Regions from separate parts of the Terribacillus sp. 7520-G genome, predicted to be linked through region 1. Evidence: predicted binding sites of a transcription regulator. Region 1 holds the regulator's gene; the other holds the start of a gene.
The links. Region 1 encodes Rex, which represses fermentation and respiration genes when NADH is low (regulators of the CRP and FNR family bind a similar motif). Its sites were predicted from a motif close to TTGTGAAATATTTCACAA; they were not measured.

Region 1 (7,271 bases):
TTCATTGTTATATGCCTTTTGATTACCGGAGTGGTTGTCTGGACATTTGCTGCCTTCGATGAGAAGACAGTCATTAAGGATAAGATCGAACGGATAGAAGTATACAAGGCAGAAGCAGCAGAGCCATCAGAAACGATTACCGACAAAGGATACATCGAGGGTTTACTGAAATGCATCAATGAATGTGAGCGCGAGGAAATGAGCCAGGAGGCGTCCTACGCAGCTGCTGATGTGAACCTTATTTTATATGGAGAAAAGGCCGATTATGAAGTCGGCGTTTGGCAGCAGGCAGGGACCGTCAGCTTCGTCTATGATGCCGCTATAATCGATAGCGATTTGGAACCTTTCCCTGTAAAATAGAAAGCCGCCCAACCAAGGGGCGGCATTTTTTATCATTGGTTATCTATTCTCGGTAATTTGCATCCGCTCATTGAACCTCGTCGGATAAGATAAAAAGCCCAGCATGATACTTGTCACGATTGCAGTTGTCAGCAAAAGAAACAGAATGAGCAGCTGGAACATGACTGCCTGGAGCGGATCGGCTCCGGCAATGATCTGCCCGCTCATCATACCAGGCAGCTGAACAAGACCTATCGTTTTTTGGCTCTCGATGGTGGGGATCGTGCTTGCCTTGATGGACGCAAGCAATGATTGCTGGATCGCTTGTTTCGGTGTACCGCCCAGTGATAAAATGAGCTCCATCTCCTCTTTTCTGGATGCCACTTCCGCAGTGAAGCGATTCAGGAACAAAATGCCCAGCACCATCGAGTTCCCTATCACCATCCCGCTTAACGGAATGATATATTGCGCAGTCGGCGGTGTGATCCGCAGCCCCAATAATATCCCTTGTGTCAGTATTTCAATAACAATGAAGGTAAGCACCAGCTTCCAGGTGATGCCTCTGATGGATGCCCCTTTTTTCCTGGCGTTTTGTGTTGCTGCACCGATCATCAGTGCCACCATCAGGAGGATATACATGATATTTTCCGAATCGAAGATGAACTGCAATACATATCCGACTGCAAACAGCTGGATGATGGAACGAATGGTGGCAACGAGTGTATCCTTTTCAAGTCCCAGCCGCAATGTCTTGGACAGAGAAAGCGGGATCAGGACAAATATCAAAGTAAGCAACATGGCTTGTACAGTCATTTTTCCGCCTCCATGACAAAGCTTCTGACAGCTTCATTCCCCGGATCATCCAATAATTCAACGGCCCCCGCTTCGGCAATTCCCCCATCCATCATGACCCAGACTTCATCGGCCACCGACTGTGCCTGCTGAAGGCTATGCGTGATCCAGATGACAGTGGTTCCATGCTCTTTATTGATCCGTTTAATGAGATTCTCGATATCCTGCTTGGAAACTCGGTCCAAAGAAGATGTTATCTCATCCAGCAGCAGGATTTCCGGCTTGTTCAGCAATGTCCGGGCGATGGAGACCTTTTGCTTTTGCCCGCCTGACAAATCCCTGCTGTTTTGATCCAATATATCCCGCTCCAGTCCCACTAACCTGGTGATTTGTTCTGCCATGTCATTTGACAGCCCCTTTCCAGCTAACTGCAGCGGCAATTCCAAATTATCCCGGACACTGCCCTCAAGCATGATTGCCTGCTGGAGGACGACGCCCACATGACGGCGCAGGGCAACCGGATCATACTGTGCAATATCCTTTCCATCGATCAGGATGCTCCCGCTTGTTGGTGACAGCATACCATTGCATAACCGAAAAAGTGATGTCTTTCCAGCACCTGAGGGGCCAATGACTGCTGTAATCCTGCCTTTGGTGAAGCTGCCCGTTACATTGCGGATGATTTCATGCTTATTTATTTCATACGTCACTTTCTGTAAAGTGATGGCGGCTTGCTGGCACATTCTTTTACGTCCCTTCTTTTCCTGATACCTTTCCCCAGTCTAACCGAGTAAAACGCATTAAGGAAGTATGATCATCAGTGAATTTATGTAAGAAAAAACACCTCTGCTTGAGAGGTGCGGGAATTGGAATTAATAGTGCTTCAAAAAATAAACCAATGACTGCAATTCGATTGCCAGATCGATATGATGCACACGGATATTGCTGGGCACTGCGATACGCGCAGGGGTAAAATTCAGGATTCCGGCAATACCGCATTCGACAAGGCGGTCCGTGATTGCTTGGGCAGCATGCGCCGGCACCGTCAGGATAGCTGCGCTTACATTGCCGATATATTTCTCTAAATCATCGATATGGTAGACGGGGACCCCGCCGATATTATGATCCACTTTTCCGGGATCGGTATCGAATGCCATTTCGATTTTTGTATTGTTATTTTTCGTGAAATTATAATGCAGGAATGCTGTACCAAGATTACCGACCCCGATAAGTGCCACTTTCGTGATCTCGTCTTGATCCAGTGTCTTCCGGAAGAAGTTCAGCAAGTACTCTACATTATAGCCATAGCCCTTTTTGCCAAGTGCTCCGAAATAGGAAAAGTCACGGCGGATTGTGGCCGAGTCGACTTTCACCGATTCACTGAGTTCCTTCGAGGAAACCCTTGTTTTGCCTTGCAGATGCAGGCTGTTAAGGAACCGATAATAAAGGGGCAGCCGCTTTGCCGTAGCTTTTGGTATTTTATTTTGATCCATATACATGCTCATTTTTCCTCCTAAAGCCTGCAGCTTCCAAAAGCGAACTTCGTGCAGCCATGCAGCTGGTCAAAAAGGCCTCTCGGACTAGAACAGCATGGTTCTGTTACCTTTTCTGAATATGACCCAGCCCCATTCCGAGTAGACGGTATGATGGGTTGCAGACAGGTTCCCTTCCGGCATCTGCAAGGAGTTACAGATGCTGCCTGCGGCTTCGTCCTTGAATTGTTACGATATGATACTTTCACAAAGTACGATTATAGTTAACACCTTATTCTAACAGATAAGAGAAGGAAAGTCTTGTACAGATTCACAAAGAAGATGAGATTGGGGCATCTTGTCTCCATTTTAACAAATCCATTCACGATGTCCATCCGCATGAAAGCGTATACGCGCAGGAATTCGGCGCTTGCTACTGTTTTGTCACATAGGATACACTGATAGTATGAGGTGAACAAGATGATTTTATTGCAAGCGAACAATATTACAAAACTATTTGGCGCAGATGTCATTTTATCAAATATAAAGCTGGAAGTACAAACACAGGATCGTTTGGCCATCGTCGGTCGCAACGGTGCCGGTAAATCGACATTGCTGAAGATCCTGGCAGGGGAGTTGAGTTATGACGAGGGGAATGTATTCCTGTCAAAAGATGCTACCCTAGGTTATTTGGAACAGCATACAGGCTTGGAGTCCGAAAAGAGCATCTTGGAGGAAATGAAGACCGTCTTTGCTGATTTGATCCAGCAGGAAGAAGAATTACGCCGTCTGGAAGCAAAGATGGGCGACCCCGATCTTATTTCCGATGAAGCGGCTTACCAGCAGCTATTGACGAATTATGATACAAAACAGCAGGCTTTCCGCCTGAATGGAGGCTATCAATACGAAGCGGATATCCGCTCCGTATTGAACGGGCTTAATTTCGGCGATAAAGATCTGTCCACCCCTATCGGTTCCTTGAGCGGCGGACAGAAAACCCGGCTTGCCTTAGGGAAGCTGCTGCTTCAAAAACCGGATGTATTGATACTGGATGAGCCGACCAACCATCTGGACATTTCCACGCTGGACTGGCTGGAAGGTTATTTGAGCAGCTATCAGGGAGCTGTCGTAGTCGTATCGCACGACCGTTATTTCCTCGACAAAACAGTCAATACCGTCATTGAGATAGCCCATAATCACTCTGTCCGTTATAAAGGAAATTACAGCAGCTATCTGGAACAGAAAGCTGCCAATTTTGAACGGGAAATGAAGCAATACGAAAAGCAGCAGGCCGAAATCAAAAAGATGGAGGAATTCGTCCAAAAGAATATTGCCCGTGCTACAACCACCAAACGGGCTCAAAGCAGACGCAAGCAACTGGAAAAAATGGAACGAATCGATCGTCCGCTCCAGGATGCATCATCTGCAAGACTCACATTCGATATCGATCGACGCAGCGGGAATGATGTATTGAAAGTGAAGGACTTAGCTTATCAATACCCGGAGAGTGCCTCCCCTGTCTTCGAGCATGTCACCTTCCATATGAACCGTCAGGATCGCATTGCCCTTACTGGTCCGAACGGAACTGGTAAAACGACATTGCTCAAGACAATCATCGGAAAGCTTCCCGCTAAATCCGGACAAGTAGAGCTGGGTACCGGCGTCAGCATCGGATATTATGATCAGGAACAGACTGAACTCCATTCTTCCAAGACCGTTCTGGCTGAGCTTTGGGATGAATATCCGCTTATGGACGAAAAGGATATCCGGACCATCCTCGGTAATTTCCTATTCACTGGCGATGACGTCCTGAAAGTGGTCAATACATTGAGCGGTGGGGAAAAAGCCCGCCTCGCACTGGCCAAGCTCATGATGCAGAAATCGAATCTGTTAATCATGGATGAACCTACCAACCACTTGGATCTGGATAGCAAGGAAGTATTGGAGAGTGCATTGGCTGATTACCCTGGCACCATCCTCTTTGTCTCCCATGACCGATACTTTATGAACAAAATTGCCACACAGGTGCTGGAACTTGCAGACAAACAGATAGTTTCCTACCTAGGCAACTATGATTATTTCCTTGAGAAGAAGCAGGAGCAGCAGGAAATTGCGGAATTGGAGGCATCTGCTGCAGAAACGAAGCAGTCAGCTGCCAGACAGGAGAATAAATCCACTTATCACCAGGACAAGGCACTCAAGCGGGAAATCCGGAAACGCGAAAGACGCATTGCCGAGCTGGAAGAAAAGATCGCCGAATTGGAGACAGAGATCGAAAGCAATGAGACATTGCTCACAGATCCGGAAATCTTCCAGGATTATCAGAAGGCACAGGAGATCACCGAGAAGAATGAGCAGCTGCAGGCGACTTTAATGGAAGTGATGGAAGAATGGGAAACACTAAGCGAAGAGCACGAAAGTTATGCACAGGACTGAATAGGTTTACATCGTTGATTTAATGGGATATACACAAACTTATACACATTATCCACAGCTATTTCGTGCTGTTTTATCCACTTCTATACCTGATACTAATAGCGGGTTTTAAGAAGTTATACACAATCATTGGCTTATCTGTGAATAAAAAAAGCATCGTTTTCTTGATCGAAAACGATGCTTTTTTTCATAACGGCATGGATGCTCTTGCATTCATGGACATATCAGCAAATTTCCCTCGGTGATACAGGATGGAAGCAGCTGCTCCGATCATAGCCGCATTATCTGTACATAAAGCCAGCGGCGGAATAAGCAGTTCTGCCTGCTTGTCTGCAAATGCTTCTTCCAAAGAAGCTCGCAGCCCTTTATTTGCAGCGACACCACCTGCGACGATGATTTGCTTCGCACCGAACTCTTCGGCCGCGCGAATTGTCTTGCCTACGAGCACATCCACGACGCTTGCCTGGAAGCTCGCAGCTACATCGGCAGGCGGCAATGTTTCTCCTTTTTGTTTGGCATTATGCAGTGTATTGATCACAGCAGATTTCAACCCGGAAAAACTGAAGTCATAGCTTCCCGGCTCCAGCCACGCACGGGGGAAATCAATCGACTGTTCTCCTTCAGCTGCCAGCTTATCAATCCGGGGGCCTCCCGGATAGGGCAGCTGTAATGTTCTGGCCACTTTGTCATATGCCTCTCCAGCTGCGTCATCACGCGTTTCTCCGATAACCTCGAAACTGCCATGCTCCTGCATGAGGACAAGCTCGGTATGACCGCCTGAAACGACTAATGCAAGCAGCGGAAACGCAAACTCCTGCTCCAGTCGATTGGCATAAATATGACCAGCAATATGATGGACACCGATCAAAGGCTTACCAAGGGAAAATGCCAGTGCTTTGGCAGCATTCACCCCGACCAGCAATGCACCGATAAGGCCAGGTCCCTGCGTAACAGCAATGGCGTCCAAATCTTCTTTTTGGATACCTGCCTGCCGGATAGCTTCTTCAATGACGAGCGTTATCTGTTCCACATGATGCCTGGATGCTATTTCCGGTACTACACCGCCAAAGCGCTTATGACTTTCGATTTGGGAAGCAACGATATTCGATCTGATCACCCTTCCCCCTTCAATGACGGCAGCTGCTGTTTCATCACAGCTAGTTTCTATTGCTAAGATAAGTTCTGATGTTTTCATAAATTCACCCACATTACAATCGCATCTTCTTGATTGTCTGTATAATAGTTTTTCCGAATGCCACCCGGCACCAATCCGAATTTCCGATATAAATGCTGCGCCGGTATATTGGATACGCGTACTTCAAGAGACAAACGGTAAGCACCTGCAAAGATTGCCTGCTCCAAGACATGCGCAAACAGCTTCTCACCCAGTTTTTGTCCCCTGTACTCAGGAAGGATCGCGATATTCGTTATTTGTGCCTCATCGATGACAAGCCACATCCCGCAATAACCAGCTATTACACCATCGCTTTCAATGACAAAATAATTTGCAAAGTTATTCTCGGTGATCTCTCGTTCAAAGATGTCCATGGACCATGGTACAGCAAATGATGCTGTCTCGATTGCATAGACAGCCGGCACATCGGCTAATCGCATCGGACGGACCGTTACTTGCGCACTCACTTCTGCTGCTCCTGCTGTTTCAGCCAATTTGATTCCGCCTCCGTCATCCGGACATAGTTCGGTACAATCCGATGCACATCATCCGTTTTCTTTGCAGCCCCGATTTGTGCCAGGACGGAAGGCCGCGCATAATGTACAGCGCCGTCCGGAATAACTGCTTTCTCACCTAACATCTCCGTGATCATACTGCGATACATTTCGATATCCGGACTCAAGAATAGAATTTTCCCTTCTCTTGTCCGCAGTTGTTCGAGCCAATCCGAAAAAAGAGGATTAACTGCTTCCTCAGCCTGCTCAAAAGACGCCTCATTACTGGCGTAAAGGGCTGTATATACCTGCCCCCTGCGTGCATCAAAGAAAGGACAGACATAACCGGGGAATAACTCCCCTTGACTGGCAAGCCCCTCAAGGCTTGAAACACCGATCACATCGATGCCAAGTGCCCATGCCATTGTCTTGGCAGTGGCCATACTGATTCGCACACCTGTATAGGAACCAGGTCCTTGTCCGACGACAATCCGATCCAAGTCGGCTGGTGCCGTTTTTGTTTCTTTCATCAATTGTTCGATTGCCGGAAGCAAACGAACAGAG
Region 2 (7,271 bases), on a different contig from region 1:
TGATTGTTAGCCATTCTGGATATATTTCATGCTATGTATAATGCCGGGCGGCAAGCCCGGCCTCTTCGATTAGCAGCTGAATGCAGCGATTCTTCTAAGGTCGATACCAAAATACTGCCAGCGGAACTGCTGCGGCCGCCAGCGGAAACCAGCAATGGAGGTGCGGCCCACAAATACTGGGTAGTACCAGAACCGCTGTCCGTTTTCAAGCTCTATATAAGTGTACCGGAAAAGGCAAAATCTGATTCCGCCTGGATCTACTGCGAAAGTAGATGGACCGCCGCTCACTGACTGCAGCTGCGGAATTTGGGATGGAGGCGGCCCGGGAGGCGGCCCGAATTGTCCTTGCTGTCCGCCTGCTCCTGGGGGAGGTCCGAATGGAAAGCCGCCTTGCCCGCCTCCGAAACCCGGACCGCCGAAGCCGGGACCGCCAAATCCAGGTCCGCCTGGAAACTGGATCTGCCGTTGCTGGTTTTGCTTATCATCGTTTTCGTTGTACATCATCATTCTCCCTTCTTGCTTTCTTCTTCATCGTATGTAGGCACCTGTGTAAGGGTAGCTTGCCTAACCTATTTTTACGGTTTCTCTTCACGCTGGGTATAGCTCTGCTAACAGGGGATGAGCGTGGCTGATAAACGAATCAGGGATTCGGAGTTGGATTGTTTGAATATCGATGCTGGGAGGCGATAGTTGCCAGCAAAGATTTCGGGAAAATAAGTAAAAATATTAATACTTTGCCGAAATAAGGGGAAGCTACGGAAGCGGAAGTATGAAAGGGCTTTTACTATGTCATTTTTTTGAACATATAATAGGAAATGAAAAAAAACATTAACTCATGTGAAATAACTTTTGACAAGTGCCTTAAGTAGGAGTAAAGTTGTAGGTGGATATTTTGAGCAATTTGTGAACGTACAGTTGTGAACAAATTCACAACGAAGTATAATGTTTACGTATAAATATAATGCATTGCCATAGCAAAGGAGAATACGTTATGTCAGAAACAAACGAAAGTGTTAGCCAGCGCCAACAAGATCTAGTTGACCAATTGCTAAAACCTGAAGTGCAAGAATCATTGACTTCCCTGATCGAACAGCTGCCGAAAATCAATGAACTTGTGAATGCTTTGACTGCTTCTTACGACTTTGCACATTCTGTAGCAACAGATGATGTGTTGAAATCCGATACAGTTAATGCAATTACAGAAGTGCTTCATCCTGTGACGGATTCTGTGAAAACAGTCGCCCAAACTGCAATCGAAGCAAAGGATCGTGCGGAATCAAGCAATGAAACAATCGGTCTGTTCGGTTTGCTTCGTCTGATGAAGGACCCGCAAGCACAGAAGATGTTCCGTTTTGTTCAAAGCTATTTGGAAGTAGCGAACGAAAAAGAAAGACAAAAACAAAAATAAGAGCTAAAAGGTAAGGACGGAGGATTAAGTATGGCAAAGAATATCGTTATTTTAGGCGCCGGTTACGGCGGAGTCTTAGCCGCTCAAACCGTACGTAAGTATTACAGCAAAGCACAAGCGAACGTAACACTTATCAATAAAACACCGACACACCAAATCATCACGGAACTTCACCGTCTTGCAGCGGGCAGCATTTCCGAGCAAGCAGTGGCAATGCCTGTGACAAAGCTTTTGAAAGGTCTGGATGTAGACTTCAAAGTCGCAACAGTGGAAAGCTTCAATGTCGATAAGAAAGAAGTTGTCCTTGAAGGCGGCAGTACCCTTTCTTATGACGCTTTGGTAGTAGGTCTTGGAAGCAAGACTGCTTACTTCGGCATCCCTGGATTGGAAGAGAACAGCCTTGTCCTGAAATCCGTAGACGATGCAAATAAAGTATTCAACCAAATCCAAGATAAGATCAAAGCATATGCAGCTTCCAAAAACCCTGCAGATGGAACGATCCTTATCGGTGGCGGCGGTTTGACTGGTGTCGAACTGGTTGGCGAAATCGCGGACAAGCTTGCTTCTTACTGCTTGCCTCTTGGTGTGGATCCAAAAGAAATCAAGCTTCAGCTTGTTGAAGCTGGTCCGAAGATCCTACCAATGCTTCCGCAGCATCTTATCGATCGCGCACAATCCAGCTTGGAAAAACGCGGCGTGGAATTCTTGCTTGGCTTGCCTGTAACGAACGTGGAAGGCAATGTCGTGGAATTGAAAGATGGTCAGAAAATCGAAACAAACACATTCGTTTGGACTGGCGGCGTACAAGCCCTTCCAATGGTGGCAGAGTCCGGCTTGGAAACTGATCGCGGGCGTGCGACTGTTAACGAATACTTGCAGTCCAAGAGCCATCAGGATGTCTTCGTTGTCGGTGACAGTGCGGTATACTTCGGTGAAGACGGTCGTCCTTGGCCGCCAACAGCACAAATCGCTTGGCAAATGGGCGAGCTAGTAGGTTATAATCTATTCGCTTACCTTGAAGGCAAAACAATGGAAAGCTTCAGCCCGATCAACTCCGGTACACTTGCAAGCCTTGGCCGCAAGGATGCCGTAGCGTTCGTCGGTGCTAACCAAACACCATTGAAAGGTCTTCCAGCAACAATGATGAAAGAGGCAAGTAACATTCGCTACTTGACTCACGTCAAAGGTCTATTCAGCTTAGCTTACTAAGATAAGACAAAGACACTTCCCGCGGGAAGTGTCTTTTTTTGTGCTGCCAGTTTGATCAAGGTGCAAACCCATAAGGATATATAAGCTGATCCCGCCAGTAAAGCAATCCAGAAAATGTACATAGTGACTCTTATCCACATGCGTGCGGATAGCTTCGGAATCATTTTCAGTAATGTATAAGCAGTAAGCAAGACCGTTGGAATGACAAATAAATAGGAAAATACATGGACCCAATCGTAAAGGATGTTGAAACCATTCTCTAATACAGGGCTATCATGTATATTATATTTGTTTGAAATGAATAGGATTCCAGATATGAACAGGATGGAAATCAATAGGAAGCAGGTAAGGATGATAAACCTGACTCTTTTTTCTCCCCTTAGAAGGGCATATATAAATAAGAAAAATGATCAGAATGAATATTTTAAACAGAGTTTCACCTCATCTGAGCAGTTATATGCTGAGTTTAAGTGTACCATAATATCCCAAATCGATATGGCGTATCTTTTATAGAGGGCTATAAATAAAAGCTATATATTGTACAGCGGTTCAATGCATGCTATCATAGAAAAAATTTACAAGTGATGAAATGGAGCAGTACAGCTTGACTGTTCCTTCTGCAGAGAATCCCTGATGTGGTGTGAAGGGTGAAGGAGTCCAGCTGGAACAAACCATGGAGCTGTTTGCCGGATAAATTGATGGCAGACCGGGAGTGCCCGTTATTGCACGAAGGTCTACGCATTTTGGCGTGTACCTTTTGAGTCTGACAGGGTGACCTGTCAGAGTAACTAGGGTGGCACCGCGACGGAATCTCGCCCCTAAGATGACAATCTTGGGGGTGGGATTTTTTTATTTGCTTCATTTCGGGTAAGGAGGAGGAAAGATGGGTAAATACCGTTTCCGTGCCATTGGAATGCTGATTGCAATGGCTTGTGCATCCTGTGGGGATTGGCTGTATTTGATTGCTTTGAATTTGAAAGTGTACAAGCAAGCTGATCAGTCTGCGGCAGCTGTCGCGATCCTTTATATGATCAAACCTGCAGCAGGGCTGCTGATGAACAGCTGGGCAGGAAGCATGATTGATCGGCTGGATAATCGAAAGTTGATGATCATGCTGTACTTTATAAGGATTTTTGGGATAACAGGGATGATGATGGCCGATTCCCTTTGGCAAATCTATGTACTGGTATTCTTCGTTGCAGCAGCTGGAACTATTTTTGAGCCTGCGAGTCTGCCCTATATAACAGGGTTGATCGAAAAACGGCATTGGCAGAAATTCAATTCCTACCGGGCTATTGCGGATGGAAGCGGCTTTGTATTAGGTCCGGCAGCGGCGGGAATCCTGGTCGGCATGGGGTCCGTCGAGGCTGCATTGATCATGAATATACTCTTGCTGCTGGCGGCGGCTGTCATTTGCATTGCTTTACCATCTGTCAAAGCTGTCTTGGAGGAAAAAAACGAGTGGAAATGGCTGCGGATTTGGAAAGAGGATTGGAGCCTAATCATCGATTACAGTAAGAAATTTGCCATGCTGACATTCCTGCTTCTTCTGTTCAGCTGCATTACCGTCATGACCGCAGCTGTCGATTCCATGGAGGTAGCTTTTACCGCGGAAGCGATTGGGCTTTCAGAAGCCGCATATGGCTTGCTTGTAAGTATTGCTGGAATCGGTTTTATCTCTGGCTCTGTCCTGCTCGCTGCTGTCACCCGACATTTTCGATCGATCCAATTGCTCGTATATGGTACGGCAGCAGGGGCTTCGGGTTATTTGCTGTTCGCTTTTTCGAAGGACTTCATTCCAGCGAGTGTCGGTGTGTTCATGTTATCCGGGGCGCTGGCTTTTGCCAATGCTGGTTATGTGACCTATATGCAGGAACGTATTCCGGTCGGGCAGATGGGTCGCATGCTAAGTATGTACCAATCGGTTGAAGCCCTGCTGATCATCGGGATGACAGCAGCCTTGGCCGCCATCAATCAGGTGATTGGCGTGGCAGCGGCGGTACAGACGGGCTGTTTGATCATGCTGCTGCTTGCCATTCTGCTGGGAATCGTTGGTTTCAAGGGGAATGTGAAGAATGAAGGTTGATATCGTCTGGAAATGAAATCCGCCGAGGGGGGATGGCACACACATGCCCCCTCGGTGGATGATTGGTAAAACTATAGCACAATACCGCTGATGGCGCCGATTATTACAATGATCCAGGCAGGAACTTTCCAGAAAGCAAGCAGGCTGTAGAAAATGGCTGCCAGGGCAATATCGGAGGCGCTGTGAATGGTTGTTGACCAAATGGGAATGAAGAAAGCGCTGATCAATATCCCGACGACAGCAGCATTGATTCCAGCAAACGCCTTGCGGAAGCCGGCGTTTCGCTGCAGGCTCGTCCAAAATGGCAAAGCACCGATCAAGAGCAGAAAGGCCGGGAGGAAAATGGCGATGGTCGCTAGTAATCCACCCTGCCAGCCGTAGAGGACAGTGCCGAGATACGCAGCAAATGTAAATAAAGGTCCGGGCACTGCCTGGGCAGCACCATAACCGGCAAGGAAGTCTTGCTGACTTATCAATCCGGTTGGGACGAATTCACGTTCCAGGAGAGGAAGGACAACATGACCGCCTCCGAATACGAGTGAACCGGCCCGATAGAAACTATCGGCCATGATAACAAAAGAATTGTCTGTGATCGTGCGCAGCACAGGCAGGCCTGCCAATAAAATGAAGAATAAAGCAAGGCAGATGGCACCGATTCTTTTATCGATAGCGATATGCAGGCTGGCAGCTTCTTTATCGCCTTGATCAGGATGCAGCAGAATATACCCAGCAACGGCTGCGATCAATATAGCCAGCAGCTGTGCGAATTGATGGGGCCATATAAGTGTAAGCACGAGAGCCCCCAATGCAATCCCCTTCGCTGCAGGAGTTGCGGTAAGCTTTTGACTCATCCCCAATACAGCATGAGCGACGACGGCAACAGCAACTAACTTCAGCCCCTGAATCCATCCAGCATCCGCCATATTCATTTGCCCGAGGAAGAAGGCGAACAACATGAGCAGGAGGACAGAAGGCAGGGTAAAGCCGATGAATGAGACGATCCCTCCTAATATCCCTCCTCTTATGATGCCGATCCCGATGCCGACTTGACTGCTGGCGGGACCGGGCAGGAACTGGCTCAGGGCAACCAGATTGGCATATGCCTGTGCATCCAGCCATTTTTTGCTGCGTACATATGCTTCTTGGAAATAACCCAGATGGGCAATCGGTCCGCCGAATGATGTACAGCCTAAGCGAAGGGAAACGAGAAAAATTTCGATGAGAGTTGATGCTTTCTTTTGGTTATTCGTCATATTTTGTACTCCTTTCCATATATTGATCGTTGGTATGAGAGGGTATGTGTTATAAAAATTCATTTGTACTATAACATCTACTTTACTTTGGTGCTTTAAAATTTACATTAATTTTATAAACAAAATCGCAGATTTCATTCTTGACATGCTTAACAAAAAAAATTATTATTATCTAGACCAATCGTCATAATATAAGGAGTGCAAGGTTGTATGGCACAGTGAAAAAGAAGGAAAGTACAAAAGAAATCATCTTACGTACCGCTTCGGAGCTTTTCCAGCGGCAGGGTTATCATGGCACGGGCCTGAATCAAATCATTGAAGAAAGCGGTGCTCCCAAGGGATCGCTCTATTATCACTTCCCGAATGGAAAGGAAGAGATCGCCGTTGAAGCAATTAGGCTCATGAAGGAGCATGTCCTGGAAGGAGCTGCGAGGGATTTGGAAGCCAAGGATACGGCTGCAGAGGCATTTCAGTATCATATCTGCAAGATCGCTTCCGAATTTGAAAAAAAACATCAAATGGAAGGTGTGCAAATCGGGCTGATTGCGTCTGAGACTGCAGCAACGCACGAAGCACTGCGAAACAGCTGTCAGCATGCCTATGCGGATTGGCAGTCATTATATACAGATCGATTGATCGCCTTCGGCTATGAAAAAGAAATGGCGAAAGAATTGGCCGTTACGATAAATGCCTTGGTGGAAGGAGCAGCTATCCTGGCGCTCACGAGTACTTCGGGAAGTCCGTTGTATTGTGTCGCGAAACAGCTTCCGTCATTACTTAAAAAATAAATTCCGCATTGGAGGAGAAATCTTTGCAAATGGATAGTAAAAATACAGCTGCAGCAGCTGTAGATACAAGCAATATCAAGGCTATGCCAATCATTATTTCATTTTTGATTGCTGGTTTTATCGGGATGTTCAGTGAAACTGCGCTGAATATTGCGCTTCAGAATATCATCAGTGACTTCGGTATATCACCTTCGACGGCTCAATGGCTGACTACAGGTTATCTATTGACGCTTGGTGTACTTGTGCCGGTTTCTGGTTTGCTCTTACAATGGTTTACGACTCGGCAGCTATTTCTCACATCTTTGGTGTTCTCCATCATCGGTACGTTAATCGCTGCAATCGCACCATCCTTTTCACTGCTGCTGATCGCCCGTGTTGTGCAGGCAGTTGGGACGGCACTGTTGCTTCCGCTCATGTTCAACACGATATTGAATATCATCCCGCCGCATCGACGCGGCAGATCCATGGGATTGATCGGTTTGGTCATCATGTTTGCACCTGCAGTCGGGCCGACGCTTTCAGGCCTG

Region 2: CHH53_RS11780 (DUF1641 domain-containing protein) is a predicted target of Rex. The motif match lies at 916-933, and genes of this name have one in related genera.

What each region holds. Positions count from the first base shown of each region.
Region 1 is NZ_NQFP01000043.1:49,090-56,360, forward strand. Features, by position in the region: gene CHH53_RS14745 (hypothetical protein) at 1-360, shown strand, start outside; gene CHH53_RS14750 (ABC transporter permease) at 400-1,152, opposite strand; gene CHH53_RS14755 (ABC transporter ATP-binding protein) at 1,149-1,874, opposite strand; gene CHH53_RS14760 (redox-sensing transcriptional repressor Rex) at 2,004-2,630, opposite strand; gene CHH53_RS14765 (ABC transporter ATP-binding protein) at 3,084-5,039, shown strand; gene tsaD (tRNA (adenosine(37)-N6)-threonylcarbamoyltransferase complex transferase subunit TsaD) at 5,227-6,234, opposite strand; gene rimI (ribosomal protein S18-alanine N-acetyltransferase) at 6,231-6,680, opposite strand; gene tsaB (tRNA (adenosine(37)-N6)-threonylcarbamoyltransferase complex dimerization subunit type 1 TsaB) at 6,677-7,271, opposite strand, start outside.
Region 2 is NZ_NQFP01000031.1:40-7,310, forward strand. Features, by position in the region: gene CHH53_RS11775 (transporter) at 70-504, opposite strand; gene CHH53_RS11780 (DUF1641 domain-containing protein) at 992-1,408, shown strand; gene CHH53_RS11785 (NAD(P)/FAD-dependent oxidoreductase) at 1,439-2,617, shown strand; T-box leader at 3,193-3,440, shown strand; gene CHH53_RS11795 (MFS transporter) at 3,501-4,703, shown strand; gene chrA (chromate efflux transporter) at 4,775-5,956, opposite strand; gene CHH53_RS11805 (TetR/AcrR family transcriptional regulator) at 6,163-6,744, shown strand; gene CHH53_RS11810 (DHA2 family efflux MFS transporter permease subunit) at 6,774-7,271, shown strand, end outside.